DNA from 2 places in the Serratia ureilytica genome. Region 2 is predicted to be linked to the other one. Evidence: predicted binding sites of a transcription regulator. Region 2 holds the regulator's gene; the other holds the start of a gene.

Region 1 (8,362 bases), 530 kb from region 2:
GGCGGCGGCCACTTCAGGATAGTGCTGCGGCCAGTAATTGCAGTGCAGACGGTTGGTGTTCGACAGCACCACCACCCGGTGGCCTTCGTTGCGCAGGCGCTGCATGATGTCGATCACCTCCGGGCGCAGCGCGACGAATACCGCCTGCCAACCGGTGGCGAACTGCTCAAAGCTGAGCGCGATGCCCATTTCATCGCACAGTTTGCCGGCGAAGTCTTCATCGCTGATTTCACCGCGCTCATGCTGCTGGAACACCTCACCCATGGTGAAACGATCGGACAACACCGCCAACGGCGTGCCGCTCAAATTGCTCCACACGCCCAGCACACGCTTGAAATCGATATCGACGATCACATTACCTAAATCAAAGATATACAGCATAGTCCTCTCCTGATGGGCCGGTGAGATTTCACTGTAGCGGGAAAAGGAACAGCTGAACAGGGAGCGAACGGAAAAGCGCATAGCGCGCCGCACAAACGGGGAACAACAGAGGAAAAAACTCAGGGCGCGAGAGCCGCGCCCTAAGCATGAGACACTCAATCAGCGATTAAGCGTCTTTTGGACCGCGGCTGGCACGCTTACGATCGTTTTCCGTCAGGTGACGCTTACGGATACGGATCGAGGTTGGCGTCACTTCTACCAGTTCGTCGTCATCGATGAACTCCAGAGCTTGCTCCAGGGTCATTTTGATGGCCGGAACCAGGGTAGTCGCTTCGTCGGTACCGGAAGCACGCATGTTGGTCAGCTTCTTACCGGTCAGGCAGTTTACGGTCAGGTCGTTGGAACGTGAGTGAATACCGATGATCTGGCCTTCATACACTTCCGCACCGTGACCCAGGAACAGCTTGCCGCGATCCTGCAGGCCGAACAGCGCGAACGCGACCGCTTTGCCCTGGCCGTTGGAGATCAGCACGCCGTTCTGACGCTGGCCCACTTCGCCCGGACGCACGTCGTCGTAGTGGCTGAAGGTGGAGTACAGCAGACCGGTACCCGAAGTCATGGTCATGAATTCGTTACGGAAGCCGATCAGACCGCGGCTTGGGATCACGTAGTCGAGACGCACGCGGCCCTTACCGTCCGGATCCATGTTTTTCAGGTCGGCTTTACGCTCACCCATCGCCTGCATCACGGAACCCTGATGCTGCTCTTCGATATCCAGCGTCACGTTCTCGAATGGCTCCTGCTTGCGGCCATCGATTTCGCGGAAGATAACTTTCGGACGGGAAACCGCCAGCTCGAAACCTTCACGGCGCATGTTTTCGATCAGCACCGACAGGTGCAGCTCGCCACGACCGGATACGCGGAAGGCGTCAGCATCGTCGGTTTCTTCAACGCGCAGCGCCACGTTGTGCACCAGCTCTTTGTTCAGACGGTCAAGGATCTGACGCGACGTCACGTACTTACCTTCTTTACCGCAGAACGGCGAGGTGTTGACGTTGAAGAACATGGTTACGGTCGGTTCGTCGACGGACAGCGCCGGCAGCGCTTCTACGGCGTTGGTGTCGCAGATGGTGTCGGAGATGTTCAGCTCGCCCAGGCCGGTGATGGCGATGATGTCGCCCGCTTCCGCCAGGGTGCTGTCGATACGCTCCAGCCCCAGGTGACCCAGCACTTTACCCACTTTACCGTTGCGAGTTTTACCTTCGCTGTCGATGATGGTGACCTGCTGGTTCGGCTTCACTTTACCGCGCTTGATGCGGCCGATGCCGATAACGCCCAGGTAGTTGTTGTAGTCCAACTGGGAGATCTGCATCTGGAATGGCGCTTCCAGCTCAACCTGCGGCGCAGACACGTGGTCGACGATCGCCTGATACAGCGGGGTCATGTCTTCCGCCATGTCGGTGTGGTCGACGCCGGCGATGCCGTTCAGCGCAGAAGCGTAGATGATCGGGAAGTCGAGCTGCTCGTCGGTCGCGTCGAGGTTCACGAACAGGTCGAACACCTGATCCACAACCCAGTCAGGGCGCGCGCCAGGGCGGTCAACCTTGTTGATTACCACGATCGGCTTCAGACCGTTGGCGAACGCCTTTTTGGTCACGAAGCGGGTTTGCGGCATAGGGCCATCCATTGCATCCACAACCAGCAGCACCGAGTCAACCATCGACATCACGCGCTCTACCTCACCGCCGAAGTCGGCGTGTCCTGGGGTATCCACGATGTTGATGCGGTAACCATTCCAATTAATGGCGGTGTTTTTTGCGAGGATGGTAATCCCACGCTCTTTCTCCAAATCGTTGGAGTCCATTACGCGTTCGGTGGCTTCCGCACGCTCTCCGAAAGTACCGGATTGTTGCAGCAGCTTGTCAACCAGGGTGGTTTTACCATGGTCAACGTGGGCAATAATGGCGATGTTACGCAAATTTTCGATCACAGCTTTGCCTCGGGCATTAGAAATAGCGCGCTATTGTACACGTATTAAGCGAGGGACTAAACAAGATCACAACCATCTCCTATAAACAACCGCGTACCGGTCAGTTTGTGATCCCTTTCACGGTGCAAAAAGCCGCAATCGTTGCACTTTTGCACCATTTCAGTGCCCACCCCCACCCTTATTGCACCATAACAGTGCAAATTATCACTGATGGTGCATACTGTGTCTGGGTAAAACCCGCGCAGAAAGGCGATGAAAGCCTTTTTAAAAAGTTGGCACGCTTTTCGCTTTAGTCTTTTCAAGGCGAAAAAAAGCCAGTTCCACAGATTCGTTCCACGACGACGACAATGATAAACCGGGAGAGTTAAGTATGTCCGCTGAACACGTTTTGACGATGCTGAATGAGCATGAAGTGAAATTCGTAGACCTGCGTTTCACTGACACCAAGGGTAAGGAACAGCACGTGACTATCCCGGCTCATCAGGTAAACGCCGACTTCTTCGAAGAAGGCAAAATGTTTGACGGCTCCTCTATCGGTGGTTGGAAGGGCATCAACGAATCTGACATGGTACTGATGCCGGATGCCAGCACGGCGGTTCTGGATCCGTTCTTCGAAGAACCTACGCTGATCATTCGCTGCGACATTCTCGAGCCGGGCACCATGCAAGGCTACGATCGCGACCCGCGCTCCATCTCCAAACGCGCCGAAGACTTCCTGCGCTCCTCCGGCATCGCGGACACCGTGCTGTTCGGGCCAGAGCCTGAGTTCTTCCTGTTCGACGACATCCGCTTCGGCAGCAGCATCCGCGGTTCCCACGTGGCCATCGACGACATCGAAGGCGCCTGGAACTCCGGCACTCAATACGACGGCGGCAACAAAGGCCACCGTCCGGCGGTGAAAGGCGGTTATTTCCCGGTTCCACCGGTCGACTCTTCGCAGGATCTGCGTTCCACCATGTGTCTGACCATGGAAGAGATGGGCCTGGTGGTTGAAGCGCACCACCACGAAGTGGCGACCGCCGGTCAGAACGAAGTGGCGACCCGCTTCAACACCATGACCAAGAAAGCCGACGAAATTCAGATCTACAAGTACGTGGTGCACAACGTGGCGCACGCCTTCGGTAAAACCGCGACCTTCATGCCGAAGCCTATGTTCGGCGACAACGGTTCCGGCATGCACTGCCACATGTCGCTGTCCAAGAACGGCACCAACCTGTTCGCCGGCGACAAATACGGCGGCCTGTCTGAAACCGCGCTGTTCTACATCGGCGGCATCATCAAGCACGCCAAGGCGATCAATGCCCTGGCCAACCCGACCACCAACTCGTACAAACGTCTGGTGCCGGGCTACGAAGCGCCGGTGATGCTGGCTTACTCCGCCCGTAACCGCTCCGCGTCCATCCGTATTCCGGTGGTCGCCAGCCCGAAAGCGCGCCGCATCGAAGCCCGCTTCCCGGATCCAGCGGCTAACCCATACCTGTGCTTCGCCGCACTGCTGATGGCCGGCCTGGACGGCATCATCAACAAGATCCACCCTGGCGACGCCATGGACAAAAACCTGTACGACCTGCCGCCGGAAGAAGAAGCCGAGATCCCAAAAGTGGCTGGCTCCCTGGACGAGGCGATGGCCGCACTGAACGAAGACCGCGAATTCCTGACCCGCGGCGGCGTGTTCACCGACGATGCGATCGATGCCTACATCGAACTGCGCAAAGAAGAGATGGACCGCGTTCGCATGACGCCACACCCGGTTGAGTTCGAACTGTACTACAGCGTCTAAGCCCTACCCGCGCCGTCTGCTCAGGCGGACGGCGCCTATATTTTTGTTATCGCTTTTTTGTTGCCGTGGAAACTTTCAGCCCATCTTCGGATGGGTTTTTTTCTCCACCGTATTTTCTGCAAAACTATTCCATACCGCACCGATCCCGGATGGAGTAGGATAGATGCACTAAAAAGGTGCAGGAGTCTGCTGTATGGCAACTGGCAAGCTGCCCGATGCTGGGCAGATCCTCAATTCACTCATCAACAGCATCCTGCTGTTGGATGACTCACTGGCGGTTCACTACGCCAACCCGGCGGCACAGCAGCTGCTGGCGCAAAGCTCCCGCAAGCTGTTCGGCACGCCGCTGCCCGATTTGCTCGGTTATTTTTCGCTGAACGTCTCTCTGATGCGTGAAAGCCTGCGCGCCGGTCAGGGCTTCACCGACAACGAAGTGACCCTGGTGGTCGATGGCCGCGCGCATATCCTTTCCCTGACCGCTCAGGCGCTGCCGGAAGGCTATATCCTGGTCGAGCTGGCGCCGATGGACAATCAGCGCCGCCTGAGCCAGGAACAGCTGCAGCATGCCCAACAGGTGGCGGCCCGCGATCTGGTGCGCGGTTTGGCGCACGAGATTAAAAATCCGCTGGGCGGCCTGCGCGGCGCAGCGCAGCTGCTGGCCAAAGCGCTGCCCGATCCGGCGCTGACCGAATACACCAAGGTGATCATTGAGCAGGCCGATCGGCTGCGCAATCTGGTAGATCGCCTGCTCGGCCCGCAGCGGCCCGGCCAGCACATCACCCAGAGCATTCATCAGGTCGCGGAGCGCGTCTGCCAGCTGGTGTCGCTGGAAATGCCGGATAACGTCACGCTGGTGCGCGACTACGATCCCAGCCTGCCGGAAATGGCTCACGACCCGGATCAGATAGAACAGGTGCTACTGAACATCACCCGCAATGCGCTGCAGGCGCTGGGTGAGGCGGGCGGCACCATCACGCTGCGCACCCGCACCGCGTTTCAGATTACGTTGCACGGCACCCGCTACCGCCTGGCGGCGCGTATCGACGTCGAAGACGACGGCCCCGGCGTGCCGGCGCAGCTGCAGGACACGCTGTTCTACCCGATGGTCAGCGGCCGTGAAGGCGGTACCGGCCTGGGATTATCCATCGCCCGCAATCTGATCGATCAGCATTGCGGAAAAATTGAGTTCAACAGTTGGCCAGGTCATACCGAATTCTCGGTCTACCTGCCCATTCGTCAGTGAGGTTTGCAATGCAACGAGGGATAGTCTGGATCGTCGATGACGATAGCTCCATCCGCTGGGTGCTTGAGCGCGCGCTCACCGGCGCGGGCATGAGCTGCGCCACCTTCGAAGGCGGCAATGACGTGCTGGAAGCCTTGGCCACGCAAACTCCCGACGTGTTGCTGTCCGATATCCGCATGCCGGGTATCGATGGTCTGGCGCTGCTCAAGCAGATCAAACAGCGCCACCCGATGCTGCCAGTGATCATCATGACCGCGCATTCGGATTTGGATGCGGCCGTCAGCGCCTATCAGCAAGGGGCCTTCGACTACCTGCCGAAACCGTTCGACATCGACGAAGCGGTGGCGCTGGTCGAGCGCGCCATCAGCCATTATCAAGAGCAGCAGCAGCCGGTGCGCAGCCAGCCGGCCAGCGATCCGGCGGCGGACATCATCGGCGAAGCGCCGGCGATGCAGGACGTGTTTCGCATCATCGGCCGGCTGTCGCGTTCGTCGATCAGCGTGCTGATCAACGGCGAATCCGGCACCGGCAAAGAGCTGGTGGCGCATGCGCTGCACCGCCACAGCCCGCGCGCCAAGTCGCCGTTCATCGCCCTGAACATGGCCGCTATTCCCAAGGATCTGATCGAGTCCGAGCTGTTCGGCCACGAGAAAGGCGCCTTCACCGGCGCGAACCAAATCCGTCAGGGGCGCTTTGAACAGGCCGACGGCGGCACGCTGTTCCTCGACGAGATCGGCGATATGCCGCTCGACGTGCAAACGCGCCTGCTGCGGGTGCTGGCGGACGGCCAGTTCTACCGGGTCGGCGGCTATGCGCCGGTGAAGGTCGACGTGCGCATCATCGCCGCCACGCACCAGAACCTGGAATTACGGGTACAGGAAGGCAAGTTCCGCGAGGATCTGTTCCACCGCCTGAACGTGATCCGCGTACACCTGCCGCCGCTGCGCGAGCGCCGGGAAGACATCCCGCGGCTGGCGCGCCACTTCCTGCAGATCGCCGCCAAGGAGCTGGGCGTAGAGGCCAAGAACCTGCATCCGGAAACCGAAACCGCGCTGACCCGCCTGCCCTGGCCGGGGAACGTGCGCCAGCTGGAGAATACCTGCCGCTGGCTGACGGTGATGGCCGCCGGGCAAGAGGTGCTGATTCAGGATCTGCCGAGCGAACTGTTCGAAACCGCCGCGCCGGAGAGCCCCAGCCACAGCCTGCCGGACAGCTGGGCCACGCTGCTGGCGCAGTGGGCCGATCGCGCGCTGCGTTCCGGTCATCAAAATCTGCTGTCGGAAGCCCAGCCGGAGATGGAGCGCACACTGCTCACCACCGCCTTGCGTCACACCCAGGGGCACAAACAGGAAGCCGCACGCCTGCTGGGCTGGGGCCGCAATACCCTGACCCGCAAGCTCAAAGAACTGGGCATGGAATAGGCACTGAGGTTGATGATAAAAAACGCAGCCCAGCGCACAAAAAAACGCCAACCGCAGACTTTACAGCCGGTGCGGGCGCAGTATGATCGTGTCGCACACTCTGGAGGTTGACGATGCTGGACTCATTCATCGTGTTCATTTCTCAGGGCGCGGAGCTGGGCTCCGCCGCCAGCCACACCCCGCAGGCGGCGGTCGCCGCGGTGTTGTGCGCCGCGCTGATTAACTTCTTCAGTTAAAAAAACAGCCGCATCAGCGGCTGTTTTTTCATCCTCAGATCACCCGAGAGAACTGCTGGCTGCGCGCCTGTTGCCGCAGATAGCGGTCGAAGCACATGCAGATATTGCGGATCAGCAAGCGCCCGCGCGGCGTGACGCGAATGCCTTGCTCGTCTCGCTCCACCAGCCCATCGCGTTCAAACGGCGCCAGCAGCTGCAGGTCTTCGGCGAAGTAAGCGGTGAAATCGATGCCGTATTGCCGTTCAAGTGGCTGATACGCCAACCGGAAGTTGCAGATCAACGTTTTGATCAGATCGCGCCGCAGGCAATCGTCGTCCGTCAGCGCCAACCCGCGCCACAGGGCGTTGCCCTGCGCCGGTACGCTCTCATAGTAACGCTTCAGCTCTTTCTGGTTCTGCGCATAGCTGTCGCCAAGCATGCTGATGGCCGACACGCCCAACCCCAGCAGATCGCTGTCGCCCTGGGTGGTATAGCCCTGGAAATTGCGGTGCAGCTTGCCTTCGCGTTGCGCAATCGCCAGCTCATCGTCCGGGCGTGCAAAGTGATCCATGCCGATAAACTGATAGCCGGCGTCAGTCAGGAACGCGATGCTCTGCTGCAGGATATCCAGCTTCTGCTGCGCGCTGGGCAGATCGGCGTCTTTGATTTTGCGCTGGGCTGCGAATAAATTCGGCATATGCGCGTAGTTGAACACGCTGAGGCGATCGGGATTCAGTTCAGCCACCCGCTGCAGCGTGAAGGCGAAGCTTTCCGGCGTCTGTTTCGGCAGGCCGTAGATCAGATCGATATTGGTCGAGCGGAAGCCCAGCGCTTTGGCCCGCTCGATCAGGGCGAAGATAAAGGCTTCATCCTGCTCGCGGTTGACCAACGCCTGCACCTGCTTGTTGAAATCCTGCACCCCCATGCTCAGGCGGTTAAAGCCTTCGGCACGTAAATGATCGAGCACATCCAGCGCTATCTCGCGCGGATCGACTTCGATCGACATCTCCGCATCGGGCAGAAAATCAAAATGTTCGCGCAGCAGCGCCACCAGCCGGCTGATTTGCGCCTTGTCCAGGTAGGTTGGCGTACCGCCGCCCCAGTGCATCTGGCCAACCTTGCGGCCGGCGAACAGCGGCGCACGGCTGGCGATCTCTTGCGCCAGGACATTCAGGTATTCATCGGCCTTGTGCGTCTGACGCGTCACCAGTTTGTTGCAGCCGCAGAAGTAGCACAGCTTATGGCAGAAAGGGATATGCACGTACAGCGACAGCGGGCGCTCAGGGTAGCGCGCCGCGGCGCGTTGAAACGCCGCTTCGTCGTAGCGCTGGT
Region 2 (10,690 bases):
TTTTTGCTGGAGAGCGGGTGCAGGCGGCGGGTGTCGCTGTAACGGCGGATCAGCGTGTTGCGATCGGCGTCGAGGAACAGCAACTGCGGCGAGAAGCTGTCCGGCAGCTGAGTCATCGCGTATTCGAACACTTCCGGCGATTCCGGCATGTTGCGCACGTCGATGCTGACCGCCGCGGAGATATTGCGTTCCGCCAGCGTATTGGCGAGCTGCGGCAGCAGAACCACCGGCAGGTTGTCAACGCAGTAAAAACCCATGTCTTCCAGCGCCCGCAAGGCGACGGATTTTCCGGAACCGGAACGGCCGCTGACAATCATCAGCACCATGTTGCAACTCCCCTGGCATCGCGGCGGCGTTCATCGCCACCGTTAAACTTTGTTATTCCGGCCGTAGCCGGATCCATCATCGTAAAACAGTATCGTTATCCGGGCTGGAAGTCACGCCGGCCGGGCATCACTCGGTGATGATTTGGTAAAGTTCTTCGTCGCTCTGCGCGGCGCGCAGGCGGCGGCATACGGTTTTGTCTGCCAGGCGTTTGGCGACCAGCGACAGCGTATGCAAATGGGTTTTGCACTGATCGGCAGGCACCAGCAGCGCAAACAGCAGATCGACCGGCTGATTGTCGATAGCGTCGAAAGCGATGGGTTGGTCGAGACGGATAAACACGCCAACGGCCCGCAGTGTGTCCTCTTCCAGTTTGCCGTGGGGAATGGCGATACCGTTGCCGATACCGGTGCTGCCCATGCGCTCCCGGGTGAGAACCGCGTCAAACACCACCTGCGAAGGCAGATTGAGCTGTTTGGCGGCCAGTTCGCTGATAATTTCCAAAGCCCGCTTCTTGCTGGTGCAGTGTACCGAGCTTTTGGTGCACTCGATGTTTAACACCGAGCTTAATTGCATATATTCGTTGTTCATCTCATCTTCACTTAAAACCGCGCCGCCGGGCGAACCCGGCAAGGCGGTTTTTCGTCGGTTTTGACCCTGATTACCGTTCGGCGCGTCACCCATGCGGGTCACGCGCCGAAGGGAGAGGCGGCGACGGATGCCGCCTCACGGAATGGGTCAGGGTGTCAGTGTTGCTTCAATTTGTCTTTATGTTTGTTCAATTGACGTGCCAATTTGTCGATCAGCGTATCAATTGCGGCATACATATTCTCGTCTTCCGAGGTGGCGTGCAACTCGCCTCCATTCACGTGCACCGTTGCTTCCGCAATTTGCTGCACTTTTTCCACACTTAATACAACATACACCTGATTGATGCGATCAAAATACTGTTCGAGTTTGGCGAACTTGTTGTTCACGAACTCGCGCAACGGATCGGTGATTTCGATGTGGTGTCCGGTAATGTTGAGCTGCATAGTGTCTTCCTTCTCAATAGAGGTCAAACCAACTGTTTGCGCTGGTTCGACGGCGGGATGGACAAAGACTCTCGGTACTTGGCGACGGTGCGCCGGGCCACGATGATCCCCTGATCGGCGAGCAGGGTGGCCAGCTTGCTGTCGCTGAGTGGTTTGGCGGGGTTTTCCGCCGCAATCAATTTCTTCACCAACGCGCGGATCGCCGTCGAGGAGGCTTCGCCGCCGCTGTCGGTATTCACGTGGCTGGAGAAGAAATATTTCAATTCGAAAATGCCGCGCGGGCTGTGCAGAAACTTCTGCGTGGTGACGCGCGAGATCGTCGATTCATGCATCTCCACGGCCTGGGCGATATCCGCCAGCACCATGGGTTTCATAAACTCTTCGCCTTGCTCGAAGAACGCCTGCTGCTGGCTGACGATGCAGCGGGTGACCTTCAGCAACGTCTCGTTGCGGCTCTCCAGGCTTTTAATCAGCCACTTGGCTTCCTGCAGGTTGCTGCGGATGAACTGGCCGTCGGCTTCGCTGCGGGCGCTGTTGCCCAGCGCGGCGTACTGCTGATTGATCTTCAAACGCGGCACGCTGTCGCCGTTGAGCTCGACCGTCCATTTGTTCTGCGTTTTGCGCACCAGCACGTCCGGAATGACGTATTCCGATTCGCCGGTATTGATCGACTGCCCTGGGCGCGGATCGAGCGACTGAATCAGCAGCATCGCTTCTTTCAGTGTATCTTCTTTTAGCCGGGTTGATCGCATCAGGCTGCGAAAGTCGTGGTTGGCCAACAGATCCAGATGCTCGCTGATGATCAGCCGCGCTTCGGCCAGATAAGGCGTATCTTTGGCGTATTGGGAGAGCTGCACCAGCAGGCAATCGCGCAGATCGCGCGCGGCGACGCCGATCGGATCAAAACGCTGCACGCGCTTCAGCACCGCCTCGACTTCCTCGAGGGTCACGTTCTCGTCGCCCAGGCTTTCCAGAATGTCTTCCAGCGGGACGGTGAGATAGCCGGTGTCGTCCACCGCGTCGACGATGGAAGTGGCGATGGCGGCGTCGGTATCGGAAAACGGCGTCAGATCCACCTGCCACATCAGATAATCCTGCAGCGTTTGGGTGGTCTCGCCCTGATAGACCGGCAGCTCGTCGTCGCTGTAGTCGGTGCCGGTGCCGGACGGCGTGCCCGCGGTATAGATTTCATCCCAGGTGGCGTCCAGAGGCAGCTCTTCCGGCATGTCTTTCTGCTCCAAGGCCTCGCGGGTATCGAGCCCCTCGGTCTCCTGGGTTTCTTTGGCGTCGATTTCGTCGTGCAGATCGGTCTGTTCAAGCAGCGGATTGCTCTCCAGCGCCAGCTGGATCTCTTGCTGAAGCTCAAGCGTGGACAACTGCAGCAGGCGGATCGCCTGCTGGAGCTGAGGTGTCATGGCCAGCTGTTGGCTGAGCCTGAGTTGCAAACCTTGCTTCATAGTTTTCTGTCTACTTCCGTTAACGGTGTCGTCCCGCAGGACGCGCCGGCGCTTAGAGGCGGAACTCTTCGCCCAGATAAACGCGTTTAACCTGCTCGTCGGCCAGAATAGCATCCGGCGTGCCGTGGGCAATCAGTTTGCCCTGGCTGACGATGTAGGCGCGTTCACACACGTCCAGCGTCTCGCGCACGTTGTGGTCGGTGATCAGCACGCCCAGGCCGCTGTCACGCAGGTGCTCGATGATTTTCTTGATATCGATAACGGAAATCGGATCCACCCCGGCGAAGGGTTCGTCCAGCAGAATGAATTTCGGGTTGGCCGCCAGCGCGCGGGCGATTTCGACGCGGCGGCGTTCACCGCCGGACAGCGCCTGGCCGAGGCTGTCGCGCAGATGGGAGATATGGAACTCTTCCATCAGCTCTTTGGCGCGGTCTTCGCGCTGTTCGCTGGTGAGATCGGGACGGATCTCCAACACCGCCATCAGGTTGTCGTACACGCTCAGGCGGCGGAAGATCGACGCTTCCTGCGGCAGGTAACCGATGCCGCGGCGCGCACGGGCGTGCAGCGGCAACAGGCTGATGTCTTCCTCGTCGATCACGATGCGCCCGGCGTCGCGCGGCACGATGCCGACCACCATGTAGAAGGTGGTGGTTTTACCGGCGCCGTTCGGGCCGAGCAGGCCGACGATCTCGCCGGATTTCACTTTCAGGCTGACGTCTTCGACAACTTTACGGCCCTTGTAGGCTTTCGCCAGGTTTTCTGCGATGAGTGTTGCCATAAGTGATTAGTTACTCTTTTTTTGCCCGTTTTTGTCTTGCAACTGCGACGGTACCAGAACCGTTGTCACGCGTTTGCCTTTGTCGCTAAACGCCTGCATTTGCTGCTGTTGCACCAGATAGGTGATGCGATCGCCTTTCACGTTGCTGTCGAGCTGCTCCAGATAGGCGTTGCCCGTCAGGGTCACCAGCTGGGTCGCCACGTCGTAACGCACTTTCTGCGCGTGGCCTTTGACCGGCTTGCCGCTGTCCTGCATCTGGTAGAAGGTTACCGGGTTGCCGAACGCTTCAATATAGGTCTTATTCTGATCTCCGCCCGGACGGGTGACCACCACCTTGTCAGCGCGGATATCGATGGTGCCCTGTTTGATCACCACGTTGTCAGTAAAGGTGCTGACGTTGCTTTGCATATCCAACGACTGCTTGAGCGAGTCGATGCTGACCGGCTGGCTGGAGTCGGATTTCAGCGCCAGAGCAGGGGCGCTGGCGGCCAAAACTAAGCTGCCGATCAACAGATTACGGAGTTGGTTTTTGGTTCTGGATTTCATAGTTGGTCTTAACCTTATCAATCAGCTCAGCGGTTTTGGTCCGCAGGTTCCCACGCATTTTCATGCCGTTAGAGGTAAAATTGGTCCCGTAAAGCGTGACTTCGTCATCGGAGGTGACGTCCTGGGTGACCAGGTTTACCTGAGCGTTGTCCGTCTTAATTTTTTCCAGCTGCGAGGTGGTGGTCAGGCTGTTTACCTCGACGTGGCCATACAGATACAGCATCCGGTCCTTCGTCAGTTTGGCGCGATCGGCGCGAACTGACCAGGTGGCCACCGCATTCTCGTCGAACAGCGTCATCACCGGCTGGGTGAACCAGCTCAGCTCGCCGGCGGTGTAATACTTCGCGTCTTCCGCCACCAGCTTATAATTCAGTTTACCGGCCGGATTGTACACCACGGTGACCGTGTGCTGGCTCTGGTAGGTCGGATCCTGATCGTTAGCCGGGCCAGGAGCCGTATCGTCGCTGAAGTCCGTCATGTTCCAGCCGATCAGCGCCAGAACGATCACCGTCAACAGGATGGTGATCCAAAGTTTGGTTTTACTCATATCGACAGCCCTTTGGCGTCCTCCAGCTTATTTTGAGCCAAAAGAATGATGTCGCACAGTTCGCGCACCGCGCCGCGGCCGCCGGCAATGCGGGTGACGTAGTGGGCTCGCGGCGTCAGCAGCGGATGAGCGTCTGCGACCGCGACCGCCAGGCCCACCTGCGCCATCACCGGCCAGTCGATCAGGTCATCGCCGATATAGGCGACCTGATCCGCCGTTAACGACAGTTTATCCAACAGTTCGCGGAAGGCCAAAAGCTTATCGGATTGCCCCTGATACAGATGGGTGATGCCGAGCGTTTGCGCGCGGTCTTCCAGCAGCTTGGCGGAGCGACCGGTAATGATCGCCACCTCGATGTCGGAGGTTTTCAGACAGCGGATGCCGTAACCGTCGCGCACGTTGAACGCCTTCAATTCTTCACCGTTGTTGCCCATGAAGATCAGGCCGTCCGACAGTACGCCGTCAACATCGCAAATCAACAGGCGGATGTTCCCGGCACGCGCCATAACCTCTTGTTCTACCGGCCCGTAGCAGGTTTCTACCATACCCATTCCGTTCTATTCCTTAATTAAACGACGCCGGCGCGCAGCATGTCATGCATATGTACCACACCCAGCAACTGGTCGCCATCGGCAACCAGCAGCGCGGTGATGTGGCGTTGCTGCATCAGATTCAGCGCATCGACCGCCAGGAGGTTGGGACGCACCCGCACGCCGCCCGGCGTCATGACATCGGCGATCTTGGCTTCGTGCAGGTTGATGCCCATATCGAACACCCGGCGCAGGTCGCCATCGGTAAAGATGCCGGCGATTTTCATCAGATCGTCGCAGATCACCGTCAGACCCAGATTTTTGCGGGTGATTTCCAGCAGCGCGTCGCGCAATGAGGCGTCGGCGCTGACGTGGGGCATTTCGTCGCCGCTGTGCATGATATCGCTAACCCGCAGCAGCAGCTTGCGGCCGAGTGCGCCGCCCGGATGCGACAGCGCGAAATCTTCCGGCGTGAAACCGCGCGCCTTCAGCAGCGCGACGGCCAGCGCATCGCCCATCACCAGCGTGGCGGTGGTGCTGGTGGTCGGTGCCAGCCCCAGCGGGCAGGCCTCCTGCGGCACCTTGATGCACAGGTGGATGTCCGCCGCCTTGCCCATCGAACTTTCCGGATTGTTGGTCATGCAGATGAGGGTGATCCGCTGCCGTTTCAACACCGGGATCAGCGCCAGGATCTCGCTGGACTCACCGGAGTTGGAGATGGCGAGTACGATATCCTGCGGAGTGACCATGCCCAAATCGCCATGGCTGGCTTCCGCCGGGTGCACGAAGAATGAGGGGGTGCCGGTGCTGGCGAAGGTCGCGGCGATCTTGCAGCCGATATGGCCGGATTTGCCCATGCCCATCACCACCACTTTGCCGCCGCAGGCGGCGATCGTTTCGCAGGCGCGGGTGAAGTCTGCGTTGATGTAGCTGTCGAGCTGAGCCAGCCCGTCACGCTCTATCTGAAGCACTTCTTTGCCGGCCTGTTGAAAATCGAAGCCCGGTTGCAACTCAATGTTCGACATACTCATTCCCGTCGGTTTAGCCGAAAGTACTGAAAGGGTTAAAGAACAGCACCGCAAGATACGCAATAAAGCCGCATAATAACAGCGCGCCGGCCAGGTGGCCGATGCGGTGTTTGCGGCCGATGCACAGCACGCTCAGCAGCACGCTGGCCGCCAGCATCACCCAGTAATCGCGCTGGAAGGCGGCGGCGTCCACGCTGCCCGGCGACAGCAGGGCGGGGACGCCCAGCACGATCACCGTGTTGAAAATATTGGAGCCGATGATATTGCCAATCGCCATATCATCTTCGCCCTTTAATGCTCCGGCGATGGACGTGGCCAGCTCGGGCAGGCTGGTGCCGATGGCGATAATGGTCAAGCCGACCACCAGTTCGCTCAGGCCGAAATAGTGCGCGATCACCGTCGCGTTATCGACCACCATTCTGGAAGAGAGCGGCAGAATGATAAACGCCAGCACCAGCCACAGCACCGCTACGGTATTACTGCTGTCCTGCGGCAGTTCGGCGATCTGCTCCATGGTCAGGCTGTCGCTGCCCTCGCGCTGCGCCAGCCGGGCGATTTTCAGCATCAGCAGGATGAAACCGGCGGCGGCGGTCAGCAGCAGCACGCCGTCCAGCCTGCTTAGGGTGCCGTCCATCAACACGAAACCGCACAATACTGTGACCGCTAACATCAGCGGCAGTTCGCGCCGCAGTATTTCCGATCGTGCAGCCAGCGGGTGAATCAGCGCTGCGACGCCCAGGATCAATAAAATGTTGGTGATGTTGGAACCTAATACGTTGCCAACGGCCATATCTATCTGCCCGTTCAGCGCGGCGGTGGTGGACACGATCAGCTCCGGCAGTGAAGTGCCGATGCCGACGATGGTCATGCCGATGATCAACGGCGGCACGCCAAGCGAACGGGAAATCACGGCAGCACCATAAACTAAGCGGTCTGCACCATACACCAGTAGAAATAAACCAACGATTAATAATGCTATTGCGAGAAACATGCAGGGTCCTTTGTCGGGTATTATCCCGGTTCGTTGGTTAAAGCCGTCAATGCGGCGGTATTGCTTGCCCTCCGGTGCGTGCGCTTGAACGCAGCACCGGTTTTTCCCGGCTAATTGTTGAACACTTTCGTTTTTTTTCGTTATGGCGCCAATTTTGACCGGGTGGCGCGGAAAAGTAAAACCAATGGCATCATTGGTTGCGAAATGGCAGTAAGTTTTTGTAAAGATGAGACGGATTGCGCCCATTGCTTTAACATCACGGGTAGATTCTGCAAAAGATGAGTCGTAAAGGGTCCATTAACATGCTCCAAAAGGCAGATAATTTGGTCGAAGTGCGCGACATGAGCTTCTCGCGCGGCGACCGGCGGATATTTGAAGACATCAACCTGACGGTGCCTCGCGGTAAGATCACGGCGATCATGGGGCCGTCGGGCATCGGCAAAACCACGCTGCTGCGTCTGATCGGCGGTCAGCTGACGCCGGACCGCGGGGAGATTTGGTTTGACGGCGACAACATTCCCGCATTGTCCCGCCGTCAGTTGTACGACGCACGCAAAAAGATGAGCATGCTGTTCCAGTCGGGCGCGCTGTTCACCGATTTGACCGTATTCGAAAACGTGGCCTACCCGTTGCGTGAGCACAGCAACCTACCTGAGCCCCTGCTGCGCAGCACGGTGCTGATGAAGCTGGAAGCGGTCGGGCTGCGCGGTGCGGCGCAGCTGATGCCCAATGAACTCTCCGGCGGCATGGCGCGCCGGGCGGCGTTGGCGCGCGCGATCGCGCTGGACCCGGAGATGATCATGTTCGACGAACCTTTCGTCGGCCAGGATCCGATCACCATGGGGGTGCTGGTCAAGCTGATCGACGAGCTGAACCATGCGCTGGGCATTACCTGCATCGTGGTGTCGCACGACGTGCCGGAGGTGCTGAGCATCGCCGACTACGCCTATATCGTGGCCGATCACCGGGTGATTGCCGAAGGCACCACGCAGCAATTGCAGAACAATCCTGATGCGCGCGTGCGCCAGTTCCTGGATGGTATAGCGGATGGACCGGTGCCGTTCCGCTATCCGGCCGGGGATTATCAGACTGAACTGCTAGGCTTAGGGAGTAAATAAGCTCATGTTATTAAGAGCGTTAGCGTCTCTGGGGCGCAGTGGCATCAACACCAGCGCCAGCTTCGGCCGCGCCGGGTTGATGCTGTTCAACGCATTGATTGGCCGGCCGGAACCCGGCAAGCAGTGGCCGCTGTTGTTGAAACAGCTTTACAGCGTCGGCGTGCAGTCGCTGCTGATCATCATGGTTTCCGGGCTGTTTATCGGCATGGTGCTGGGCCTGCAGGGGTATATCGTGCTTACCACCTACAGCGCTGAAGCCAGCCTCGGCATGATGGTGGCGCTGTCGCTGCTGCGCGAGCTGGGGCCGGTGGTGACGGCGCTGCTGTTCGCCGGCCGCGCCGGTTCCGCGCTCACGGCGGAAATCGGCCTGATGAAGGCGACGGAACAGATCTCCAGCCTGGAAATGATGGCGGTCGATCCGCTGCGGCGCATCGTGGCGCCGCGTTTCTGGGCGGGGATGATCAGCATGCCGCTGCTGACCATCATCTTCGTGGCGATCGGCATTTGGGGCGGCTCGGTGGTCGGCGTGGATTGGAAAGGCATCGACAGCGGCTTCTTCTGGTCGGCGATGCAAGGCGCCGTAGAGTGGAAAAAAGATCTGCTCAACTGCCTGATCAAGAGCGTGGTGTTCGCCATTACCGTAACCTGGATTGCCATTTTCAACGGGTATGACGCCGTGCCTACCTCTGAAGGGATTAGCCGGGCGACGACGCGTACCGTGGTGCATTCGTCACTGGCGGTGTTGGGATTGGATTTCGTGCTGACCGCACTGATGTTTGGGAATTGATTCGATGCAAACGAAGAAGAGTGAAATCTGGGTTGGGGCATTCATGCTGATCGCGCTGTGCGCCATCGTGTTTATCTGCCTGCAGGTGGCGAACCTTAAATCGATCGGCAGCGAGCCGACCTACCGCGTTTACGCGACGTTCGACAATATCGGCGGCCTGAAACCGCGTTCGCCGGTGAAGATCGGCGGCGTGGTGATCGGCCGCGTGGCCGACATCGAACTCGATCCGAAAACCTACACGCCGCGCGTGGCGCTCGATATCCAGAAAAAGTACGACGAAATCCCGGATACCAGTTCGCTGGCGATCCGCACCTCCGGCCTGCTGGGCGAGCAATATCTGGCGCTTAACGTGGGCTTCGAAGATCCTGATATGGGCACCACCATTCTGAAAGACGGCGGCACCATTCAGGACACTAAATCAGCCATGGTTCTGGAAGATCTGATCGGCCAGTTCCTGTATAAAAGCGGCGGTCAGGACAGCGCCAAACCGGGAGACGCGGCCGCTGAGCCCGCTGCCGGCGCTGCACCGCAACCCGCTGTTCCAAATCATTAAGAGAGGATACCTGCATGTTTAAACGTTTACTGATGGTGGCTCTGCTGGTGGTTGCGCCGCTGGCGAGCGCAGCCGACCAAACCAATCCTTACAGCATGATGCAAGACGCGGCGCAGAAGACCTTCAGCCGTTTGAAGAACGAACAGCCGAAGATCAAGCAGGACCCGAACTACCTGCGCTCCATCGTGCATCAGGAACTGATGCCGTTCGTGCAGGTGAAATACGCCGGCGCGCTGGTGCTGGGCCGTTACTACAAAGATGCGACGCCTGCGCAGCGCGAAGCTTACTTCACCGCTTTCCAGGCTTACCTGGAGCAGGCTTACGGCCAGGCGCTGGCGATGTACCACGGCCAGACTTACCAGATCGCGCCTGAACAGCCGCTGGGCAACGCCGACATCGTGGCCATTCGCGTCACCATCATCGACAACGGCGGCCGCCCGCCGGTGCGTCTGGATTTCCAATGGCGCAAGAACAGCAAAACCGGCTACTGGCAGGCGTATGACATGATCGCCGAAGGCGTCAGCATGATCACCACCAAGCAAAACGAGTGGGCGTCTACGCTGCGTACTCAGGGCATCGACGGCCTGACCAAACAGCTGCAGGCCGCTGCCGCGCAGCCCATCTCGCTGGACAAGAAAAACTGATGTCGGCAGCGCTCAGCTTCGAATCAGAGCAGCAGACGCTGATCCTGCGCGGTGAACTGGACCGTGAAACGCTGCTGCCGTTGTGGCGGCAGCGCGACGCGCTGATGGCGGATAAAACCGCGATCGACGTGGCGCAACTGCAGCGCGTGGACTCCTCCGGGCTGGCGCTGTTGCTGCATCTGCAGGAAGAGCAGCGCCAACGTGGCGTCGCGCTAAAAATTTTCGGCGTCACCGAGCGTCTGAAAACGCTGATCGCGCTCTATAACCTGCAGGCGATAATGCCTGTCGATACCGCCGGTTAGCGGCGTTTTACACCGCCTTTGCGTGGTTAAACGATACAAAGCCCCTGTTAT

Evidence for each region. Region 2 encodes sigma-54, which starts transcription at its own class of promoters, with help from an activator protein. Its sites were predicted from a motif close to GTTGGCACANNTTTCGCTNT; they were not measured.
Region 1: glnA (glutamate--ammonia ligase) is a predicted target of sigma-54. The motif match lies at 2,643-2,662, and genes of this name have one in related genera.

What each region holds. Positions count from the first base shown of each region.
Region 1 is NZ_CP071320.1:613-8,974, reverse strand. Features, by position in the region: gene yihX (glucose-1-phosphatase) at 1-381, opposite strand, end outside; gene typA (ribosome-dependent GTPase TypA) at 548-2,371, opposite strand; gene glnA (glutamate--ammonia ligase) at 2,742-4,151, shown strand; gene glnL (nitrogen regulation protein NR(II)) at 4,345-5,394, shown strand; gene glnG (nitrogen regulation protein NR(I)) at 5,403-6,815, shown strand; gene J0X03_RS00015 (YshB family small membrane protein) at 6,929-7,051, shown strand; gene hemN (oxygen-independent coproporphyrinogen III oxidase) at 7,086-8,362, opposite strand, start outside.
Region 2 is NZ_CP071320.1:526,899-537,588, forward strand. Features, by position in the region: gene rapZ (RNase adapter RapZ) at 1-326, opposite strand, end outside; gene ptsN (PTS IIA-like nitrogen regulatory protein PtsN) at 454-915, opposite strand; gene hpf (ribosome hibernation promoting factor) at 1,071-1,358, opposite strand; gene rpoN (RNA polymerase factor sigma-54) at 1,382-2,815, opposite strand; gene lptB (LPS export ABC transporter ATP-binding protein) at 2,868-3,593, opposite strand; gene lptA (lipopolysaccharide ABC transporter substrate-binding protein LptA) at 3,600-4,139, opposite strand; gene lptC (LPS export ABC transporter periplasmic protein LptC) at 4,108-4,686, opposite strand; gene kdsC (3-deoxy-manno-octulosonate-8-phosphatase KdsC) at 4,683-5,237, opposite strand; gene kdsD (arabinose-5-phosphate isomerase KdsD) at 5,255-6,241, opposite strand; gene J0X03_RS02480 (calcium/sodium antiporter) at 6,258-7,235, opposite strand; gene mlaF (phospholipid ABC transporter ATP-binding protein MlaF) at 7,538-8,353, shown strand; gene mlaE (lipid asymmetry maintenance ABC transporter permease subunit MlaE) at 8,358-9,140, shown strand; gene mlaD (outer membrane lipid asymmetry maintenance protein MlaD) at 9,145-9,693, shown strand; gene mlaC (phospholipid-binding protein MlaC) at 9,708-10,337, shown strand; gene mlaB (lipid asymmetry maintenance protein MlaB) at 10,337-10,639, shown strand.